Regions from separate parts of the Bacillus luti genome, predicted to be linked through region 2. Evidence: riboswitches for the same ligand, from Rfam matches in the RefSeq annotation. Region 2 holds a riboswitch; the other holds the start of a gene.

Region 1 (4,428 bases), 1.0 Mb from region 2:
TTTTAAACTAAATAACGTGCGTAAATATGAAATTTCGGTTTGCTTTCATGTAAGTTTTGTACTGTAAGGTCATTTAAACACAGCTATTTATATAACGTAAAGAAGTATTTTCATTCCCTTTATTTTCAAGCTTCCATGTCTTTATTTCAAAATATAATCCGCTTCACTTTTTCAATTGAAATATCCATATATCACAAGAAAAACCTCTACTTACTCATAGACACAAAAATTATATCAATATATCTTTTTAACTCATATGCAATTATGCATAGCATATACATAAAAGGGATAGCTTCAATTTCTTGAAGCTATCCCTAAAAATCTTCTTACTTTTTCAAATGATATGGAACTGTCGTAATAACAACATTTCGCTTATAGAGTAAATACGCACGAATGAGTAAACTAGATTGATTATGAAGAATGTTATGCCAACCTTTTTTCGGAATGAACTGTGGTATAACTACAGTAACTCGGTAATTTGATTCACTCGCTTTATATTGTACTGTATCAATAAATTTAGTTAACGGCTGAATAATACTTCTATAATGAGAATGTAATGTAACAAGCCTTACTTCAGGTTGCCACTTCTTCCATTTCTCTTCAAATTTCTTTTCCTCTTCTCTATCAAAAGCAACATATACAGCGATAACTTGATCTGCTGAAAGAGATTTCGCATAGTTTAATGAATTTTCTACTACATGTGTCATACCAGCTACAGGAACGACAATTACATTTCCTTCAATCGGAACAATTCGCTCACAAGTTTTTAAACTTAGTTGGTCTCCTACTGCATCATAATGCTTCTTAATTCGGTGGAACAAGAAGATGATAGCAGGTAAGAAAATAAGAATTGACCAAACTTGTGCAAATTTAGTTAAAAAGAACATGCTCATTACGATAAAACTAATGACTGCACCAATTAAATTGACCGTTAATCTTAAAGCCCATCCTTCTGGTTTTTCACGAAGCCATTTTAATACCATACCACTTTGAGAAAGTGTAAATGGAATAAATACACCTACTGCATATAACGGAATTAAATGTTCTGTTTGCCCTTGGAAAGCTACAATTAAAATAATTGAAGCGATTCCAAGTATAATAATACCGTTTGAGTAACCTAAGCGGTCTCCTCTAATCGTAAACATTCTCGGTATGAACTTATCTTTTGCAAGGTTAACTGCTAATAACGGAAATGCAGAATATCCTGTGTTTGCAGCAAGAATTAATATTAAAGCAGTTGTACCTTGTATAAAATAGTACATGAAATTACGTCCAAATGTTTGTTCAGCAATTTGTGAAACAACTGTTACTTCCTTACTTGGAGTAATTCCGTAATAATAAGCTAAGAAAACAATTCCTGAAAATAAAACTGCAAGTAATGCACCCATTGCAAGCAATGTTTTTGCTGCATTGTTTGGTGCAGGATCTTTAAAGTTTGGAATTGCGTTTGAGATCGCCTCAACCCCTGTTAAAGCAGAACTACCTGATGCAAATGCTCGTAACAGTAAGAACAAACTAATTCCTGCAACTGGTGTTCCAATCGGCGTGTGTAAAGTTGGTGAAACGTGACCCGTTAAAATATTGTATATCCCTACACCAATTAATATAAATAGTGCTAAAACGAATAAATAAACCGGATATGCTAAAACAGAAGCTGATTCCGTTACGCCTCTTAAATTTAAGATGGTAATAAATATAACAAATATAATCGCAATGATTACATTATGTGCATGTAAACTAGGAAAAGCAGATGTTAGCGCATCTGTACCTGCAGACACACTTACCGCAACCGTTAAAATATAATCGACTAATAAAGATCCTCCAGCAATTAAGCCTGGATTCATCCCTAAATTTTCTTTTGATACAACATATGCGCCCCCGCCATGCGGATAAGCAAAAATAATTTGGCGATAAGATAAAATAAGGGCTGTCAATAATACTAATACCCCAACAGCTATCGGAATAGAATACCAATAAGCGATTGCTCCAAGACCTGCTAGTGCAATTAATATTTGCTCTGGACCATATGCAACTGATGACAATGCGTCAGAAGATAGAATGGCTAGTGCCTTCGTTTTATTAAGCTTTTGCTCTCCTAACTCAGTTGATTTTAACGGCCTTCCAATTAAAAATCTTTTAATAGATGAAACCACAGCTGTCCACTCTCCAATAATTTTGTACGAACGATTCTGCTTGTTACAGCCAGTAAACCATTTCTTCGGAAAACAAAAAATGTCTACAAGCCATAGCGAAATAGACTTGTAGACATTATTTTTTTTGTCGCACAAGCTCCACCTTCCTTCTCAATATAACGCTTACGAGGTTAGCTGTCGGATTCGGGCCTATGAGTAGCCCTACCTTTTTCAAGGATTCACCCCATTGGATTAAGAATTAATCCGTAAGAACGGGTCCCCCGTACCATGCGGTTTCAGCGATTTAGAAAATTGAAACTGTGGATTATAATACTCCTTTATTTTCAAAATGTAAACAAAAATTTTGAAAAAGAAAAAATTAAAATGATTGCGCATAATCCGCCGGTAAATATACATAATGAATACTAAAAAATCGATAAAGGAGACTCATATGTCTAAAGAAAAGAAGCCTATTTTTTCCGATTCCTATTTAGATGCGTTAGCAAATGAAATTAATCAATTATACGGTAAACGTGAACAGGAAATAAATTTGACAGATAGAACGAAAAGAAATAAATAATTTGTCATAAAAAAAGAAAGCAATACACTTATATATTGCTTTCTTTTTTATTTTTTCATACATCCAATTGTATCGCTGATCTGTTAAAGGTCATTTCTTCATACACTTTCAAATTTTGATATACTGCTCCTAATAATGGTGCTTCTGTAGAAAATTGTTCTGCTACATCTAGTAAGTACCCTTGTAAGTGGTTCCCTTCAATAGGCGAACCTTTTTCCATATCACGCTGCATCGATGACTTCATATCATATGAAATTTTATCAATTGTTTTCATATGTTCCTTTGTAATATCATCCTTAAGTGGTGCCCCAATATATCTCATAATTTGCACACATTCTTTAAATAAGTTTCGGATAAAATCGTGTCCACCTTCGCTTTCACGGATCGGTCCTATTGGTGCACGCATTAATGTTGTCACACCTGACATTACAGTAATAAATAAATATTTATGCCACATATCTTGCATAATATTTTCACTTAAAACAAAACTAGATTTCGTACCTGCAAATGCTCTAGCGATATGCTGTATTCTCTCTGAATCTTGAGACTTCATTTCTCCAAACACAAGTCTATTGGCAGCGCTAGTTTGTACAATTTCTCCTTGATCGTTTAGCGTCGTCTCGATAAAGCATAAACCGCCAATCACTTTTTCCACGCCAAATTCTTTTTGTAATAGTGATACATGAGCAATGCCATTTAACAATGGAATAATCATAGTATTTTCACCTACAAACGGCTTCAAATCTTGAATTGCCTCGTTTAAGTGATACGCTTTTGTTGAGAATAAAATAACATCAAACGGAAAAGTTCGATCTTCTTTCGTTATTAATTTCGGTTGAAAGGAAAAATCCCCGTTCACACTACGAATAACAAGTCCCGTTCCCTCTAATTGCTGTTTTCTTTTACTGCGAACAAGAAACGTAACATCTTCCCCTTTTTCGACTAATCGGCCACCAAAAAATCCTCCGACGCCACCCGCTCCTAATACTAAAATACGCATACAACATCCCCCTTTTCAAAATACAATTTTATAACATTTCGTATACATAACATTATACATGTCCCTCACTAAATAAGCAGAATTTTCATTCTTAATCAAGTATAAAACAGTGGTTATTTTCAAATGAATTTGGGCATGTTGTTTTTATAGCATATATGAAAGGAAACAAAGTAAATGGAGGCAATACAAACAATCGAGGAAAAAGATGTAACAACAGCTATATTTCAATTTATATTCCCGTTTTCTTTTAAAACTGGATATGAACAAAATATGTTCCCTTTCTTACAGAAAAATGATTTTCACCCTTTTCGACTCGATCATCTTGAAAATGAAAATACATACTACGGAAAGTTTCAAGTTTCACATCAAAATATGGAAGCATATTATCTTTCATTTACAAATAAAATACTCTTTCCTCACTCAGAGCATCAAAAAGGATTGCAGCGCTATTCTAAAGATCTTAACTTAACTGGACATTTAACAACAAATCTTATTTCCGTTCCATTCAACATTCATTCTATTGACGTAACACTTTGTCCTTATGAGCTTGGCTTCTTAACAATTCGGACAGAAGTAGAAACCGCTCCAAACATGACATTATCAGAAGCAATTGAATTTGCGGCCCGTTTCCGTGTACTTGAAACTAAAAATGATACAAACGAGACTATTTGTATTGAATGCAATGGAAAAAAGTATTCCCAAGTGGAAAGATTCAT
Region 2 (4,428 bases):
ACTAACGAAATCATTTTATCAATAAATGATTCACCAGGATTACTCGTAATGACAATCGTAATTTCATCACTTACGACCATCGTACCGCCTGTTACGGAACAAAAATCACCACCCGCTTCTTTTATTACAGGAGCTGATTCCCCTGTAATCGCAGATTCATCGACAGACGCTAATCCTTTTATTACTTCCCCATCACTTGGAATCATTTCTCCTTGTTTTACAATAACAACATCACCTTTTCTCAGATCCGTTGCTGAAACTTGAACAATGTCTCCATTTTCTTTTACAACATTTGCAAAAACATCTTTCTTCGACTGTTTTAAAGAATCGGCTTGTGCTTTCCCCCGTCCTTCCGCTAATGCTTCTGCAAAGTTAGCAAATAAAACTGTAAATAATAGAATAAGAGAAACAGTTATATTAAACCATCCTGGTACACTACTAGAACGACTTGGAAGAAACGATAAAATGAACGTAATGATAAATCCAATCTCCACAACGAACATAATCGGATTCTTGATCATGACTTTCGGACTCAATTTCGCAAAGGATTGTTTCATCGCATGTATCACGATATCACGATCCATCGTTTTCGCTTGTCTAACTTCATCTTCTACAGCATGTATTTGTGACTCATTTACTCTTTTTTCTTTTACTACTACCGGTCTCATCATTTACCCTCCATTACTTCAATGTAAGAAATTCTGCAATTGGACCGAGTACTAACATCGGGAAAAATGTTAATGCACCGACAATTACAATTGTTCCGATGAAAATGCCGCCAAATAAACTATTATCCGTACGGAACGTTCCGACTGTTTCTGGTACAACCGTCTTTTCTTTCAATGAAGCTGCAACAGCTAGCATCGTAATTAAACTGAAATAGCGGCCTAAAAACATAACTAAACCAGTTGTAATATTCCAAAACGGTGTATTATCCGCTAATCCTTCAAATCCAGATCCGTTATTCGCAGCTGACGATGTATATTCATATACCACTTGCGTCAAACCGTGGAAACCGGAATGAGAAATAGCATCCGTCCCTAAACTTGTTGAAAGAGCTAATGCTGAAAATCCTAAAATGAGCAATGGATGAAATAAAATTGTTACCGCAATTAATTTCATTTCCTTACCCTCAATTTTCTTACCTAAAAACTCTGGTGTCCGTCCAACCATTAACCCAGATATAAACACTGCGATAATCGCATACATAATAATGTTCACAAAACCTGCTCCAACGCCGCCATACACTGTATTTAACATCATATTTACAAGTGGAACTAACCCGCCAATTGGTGTTAACGTATCGTGCATCGTATTAACAGCCCCTGTTTCAGCAGCTGTCGTTACAGTCGCATAAAGAGAAGAGAATACAGTTCCGAACCTTACTTCTTTTCCTTCTGTACTTCCTTGTACATGTTCAATACCCATTCCATTTAATGCCGGATTCCCGTTTAGTTCAGATGTCGTAATCGTTATAAATCCTAGTAGAAACACCATGAATAGTGAAACAAAAAGGATGCGCCCTTGCTTTTTATTCCCTACCATTCGTCCGTACGTAAATGGAAGTGCTGTTGGCAATAACATCATAAGCATCATTTGCAAAATATTACTCATTTGTCCTGGGTTTTCAAAAGGATGTGTAGAGTTTGCTCCGAAAAATCCACCACCGTTATTCCCAAGTTCCTTAATTGAAACAAATGATGCAACAGGTCCGCGTAATATACTTTGCTTTGCCCCATCAATTGTTTGTGCTGTAACTGCCCCGTCTAACGTTTGTGGTACACCAAGTGCGACAAAGAATAGTGCCGCAATAAATGCGATAGGAAGAAATACTCTCGTTAGTGCTCTCGTAAAATCAACGAAAAAGTTACCGAGTTCTTTTCCAGCAAGTCCTCTTATAAATGCCATAACGAGTGCTAACGTCGTTGCTGGTGCTGCAAACATTAAAAATGTAATTCCAATTAATTGTGATAAATAAGATAAACCATTTTCACCGCTATAATGCTGTAAGTTTGTATCAGCCATAAAACTAATTGCTGTATTAAAAGCAAGCGTAGGCTCCATTCCTTCAATGTGTGCTGGATTTAATGGCAATACTCCTTGTAGTCTGAAAATGAAATACACGACAACAATCATAAATCCATTTAATAAAACTAATGATAGTGCGTACTGTTTCCACGTTTGATTGTATTCTTTTACACCCGTAATTTTAAAAATAAGTTTTTCAAAAGGCCCGAATACTTTATCTAGCTTTTTACTACCTTGAAAGGCTTTCTCTAAATAAATTCCCGTTGGCTTTGCCACAAGAATAAACAATAGCATTGTAATAACGACTGCAACCCAGATCATAATGAATGACTCCCCCTAATTAAAACTTTTCCGGATTTAATAATGCATACACTAAGTACACCGTAATTGCTGCAACAATAACCGATAAGGCAATCATCATGATTGCTTACCTTCTTTCACAACTTTATCTGACCAACTCGCAAGACTTGCCATCGATGCGACTAACACAACAAAAATCCCGATCATTACAACATCTAACATAACTATCCCTCACTTCTTTTTGTTAAAATTTTCCATTAAAATATTAAAAAAGAACACTAAGCTCTACTTAGTGTTCGAAATGAACAACACAAAGTAAACCTCCTCTCTAAACGCTTACGAGGTTAGCTGTCGGATTCGGGCCTAAAGAGTAGCCCTACTTTCAAAACTGAAAGATTCACCCCAAGTGACGATGCACAAAATTGGTTCCCCCGCTCCATTTCTGGAACTCAGCGATTTTAGGTTTTTTTGGAAATTTTATGAATGATTTATGAGAGTAAATATACTCCTCTATTTTTTACTTGTAAAGAGCTAAATTACTGAAAATAAGAAAATATCCATCTATTTAAACGCTTACATTGAGTATTATTAATATTATTTCATCTATTTTCTCGCCTTTTCTTTATTTTTCACAGAAATGATCTTTTAAATACGAAATAAAAAGAGCGAATGACATGAAGTGCATAGCTTGTTGCACTTCGCATTCGCTCTTTTTTCATTCAACTTTTAGTCTCCTCGTAAAAATGTACGCAAATTTCTCCCGCGAATATAAACTTGTGACAATTCTGAATGGAGCTGCTCATATTCGATAACATCTGTTTTTAAATATAAAGCATCTTTCGATGGCAATATGATATATGGCCTTGGAAAAATAGGATCGAGCACCACCAATTCTTGAACTCGATCTACCGATACTGCCCAACGATTCGCTATATCTCCTAGTAACAACACCTTCATCTTCTTTTCCCCCACCCTATTCAAAAAATAAAAAAGCAATATTATCACAATTCGTAAACACGACAAATGTAGCTCCAATTGCTTCATAGAGCCTCGCTGGATATCGTTTATTCCTTGTAACAACAGTAATAGGTGCTTGAAAAGAAAAGCGAATGTGTTCTGTAAAGAAACTAATGATTGGAAGCTCATCCCCTAGTAAAATCACCTTCTTAATACACTCACAAATACTAGTAAAATCCTGCTCTTTACTACAACTATACGTCCAGTCAAACCCACAATTCCTCACTTCAGCCGCTATCTCTTCATTTGCTGTAAAAATAATTAACTCATGTTGAAAGGCTACTAAATCTATTAAACTATTTACCTTGCTTTCTTCTCCAACACAAATAAGTGTTAGTTCCATGTACCTCATCCTCCTTAGCATAAAAGAACCCAAGCATAGATTGATATTCCCCTATACTAATCAGATCGATGAAGTGATGTATCCATCATGGCACCGTCCTCTCTCAAGACGCTTACGAAGTTAGCTGTCGGATTCGGACTTTGAGAGTAGCCCTACTTTCAAAATTGAAAGATTCACCCCAAGTGACACTGCACAAATTGGTTCCTCCGCTCCATATAATTGGACTCAGCGTATTACAAAAAATATATTCTGGCTGATATATTACTCCTATATTTGGAAAAAGTAAACAGAAAAAAAGCCAGTTATAAAACTGACTTTTTACTTACCTACACACTCGTTTTATTCACTTTATCCCGCATTAACGGGCAGTAAAACTTCCACCTCAAAATTCGGCTGGAGCAAAGAAGTTAGGTGGCAGATCAACTGCCCGTAAACGCCCGATTGGTTCAACTAATCATCAGTAGGGGATGAACCCCCCACACTGATTATAGTTTCACTTTATACGCAAAATGATTCGTCGGTCCATGACCACTACCGATATTCAACGGATTTTCAATTGCTATACTAATAAATCGTTTCGCTTCTTGAACTGCCTCTTCCATCGAGTATCCTTTCGCAAGTCCAGCTGTAACTGCAGACGCGAATGTACAGCCACTTCCGTGCGTTTGTTTCGAAGGAATTCGTTCACTTCTAAATTCAATAAACTCTTCTCCATCAAAGAGTAAATCAATTACTTCATT

What was found. Region 2 has a riboswitch for cyclic di-AMP ahead of EUC40_RS22140 (SipW-dependent-type signal peptide-containing protein). Riboswitches for the same ligand answer to the same signal wherever they lie in the genome.
Region 1: it holds a riboswitch for cyclic di-AMP, as region 2 does, so the genes downstream of both, EUC40_RS16930 (APC family permease) here and EUC40_RS22140 (SipW-dependent-type signal peptide-containing protein) in region 2, are expected to answer to the same signal.

What each region holds. Positions count from the first base shown of each region.
Region 1 covers NZ_CP040336.1:3,333,080-3,337,507, forward strand. The annotation lists gene EUC40_RS16930 (APC family permease) at 327-2,153, opposite strand; cyclic di-AMP (ydaO/yuaA leader) riboswitch at 2,298-2,444, opposite strand; gene EUC40_RS27445 (hypothetical protein) at 2,584-2,712, shown strand; gene panE (2-dehydropantoate 2-reductase) at 2,768-3,712, opposite strand; gene EUC40_RS16940 (hypothetical protein) at 3,887-4,428, shown strand, end outside.
Region 2 covers NZ_CP040336.1:4,367,332-4,371,759, forward strand. The annotation lists gene kdpB (potassium-transporting ATPase subunit KdpB) at 1-668, opposite strand, end outside; gene kdpA (potassium-transporting ATPase subunit KdpA) at 682-2,349, opposite strand; gene kdpF (K(+)-transporting ATPase subunit F) at 2,369-2,449, opposite strand; gene EUC40_RS22140 (SipW-dependent-type signal peptide-containing protein) at 2,446-2,550, opposite strand; cyclic di-AMP (ydaO/yuaA leader) riboswitch at 2,648-2,793, opposite strand; gene EUC40_RS22145 (hypothetical protein) at 3,055-3,285, opposite strand; gene EUC40_RS22150 (hypothetical protein) at 3,302-3,688, opposite strand; cyclic di-AMP (ydaO/yuaA leader) riboswitch at 3,782-3,929, opposite strand; gene thiD (bifunctional hydroxymethylpyrimidine kinase/phosphomethylpyrimidine kinase) at 4,174-4,428, opposite strand, start outside.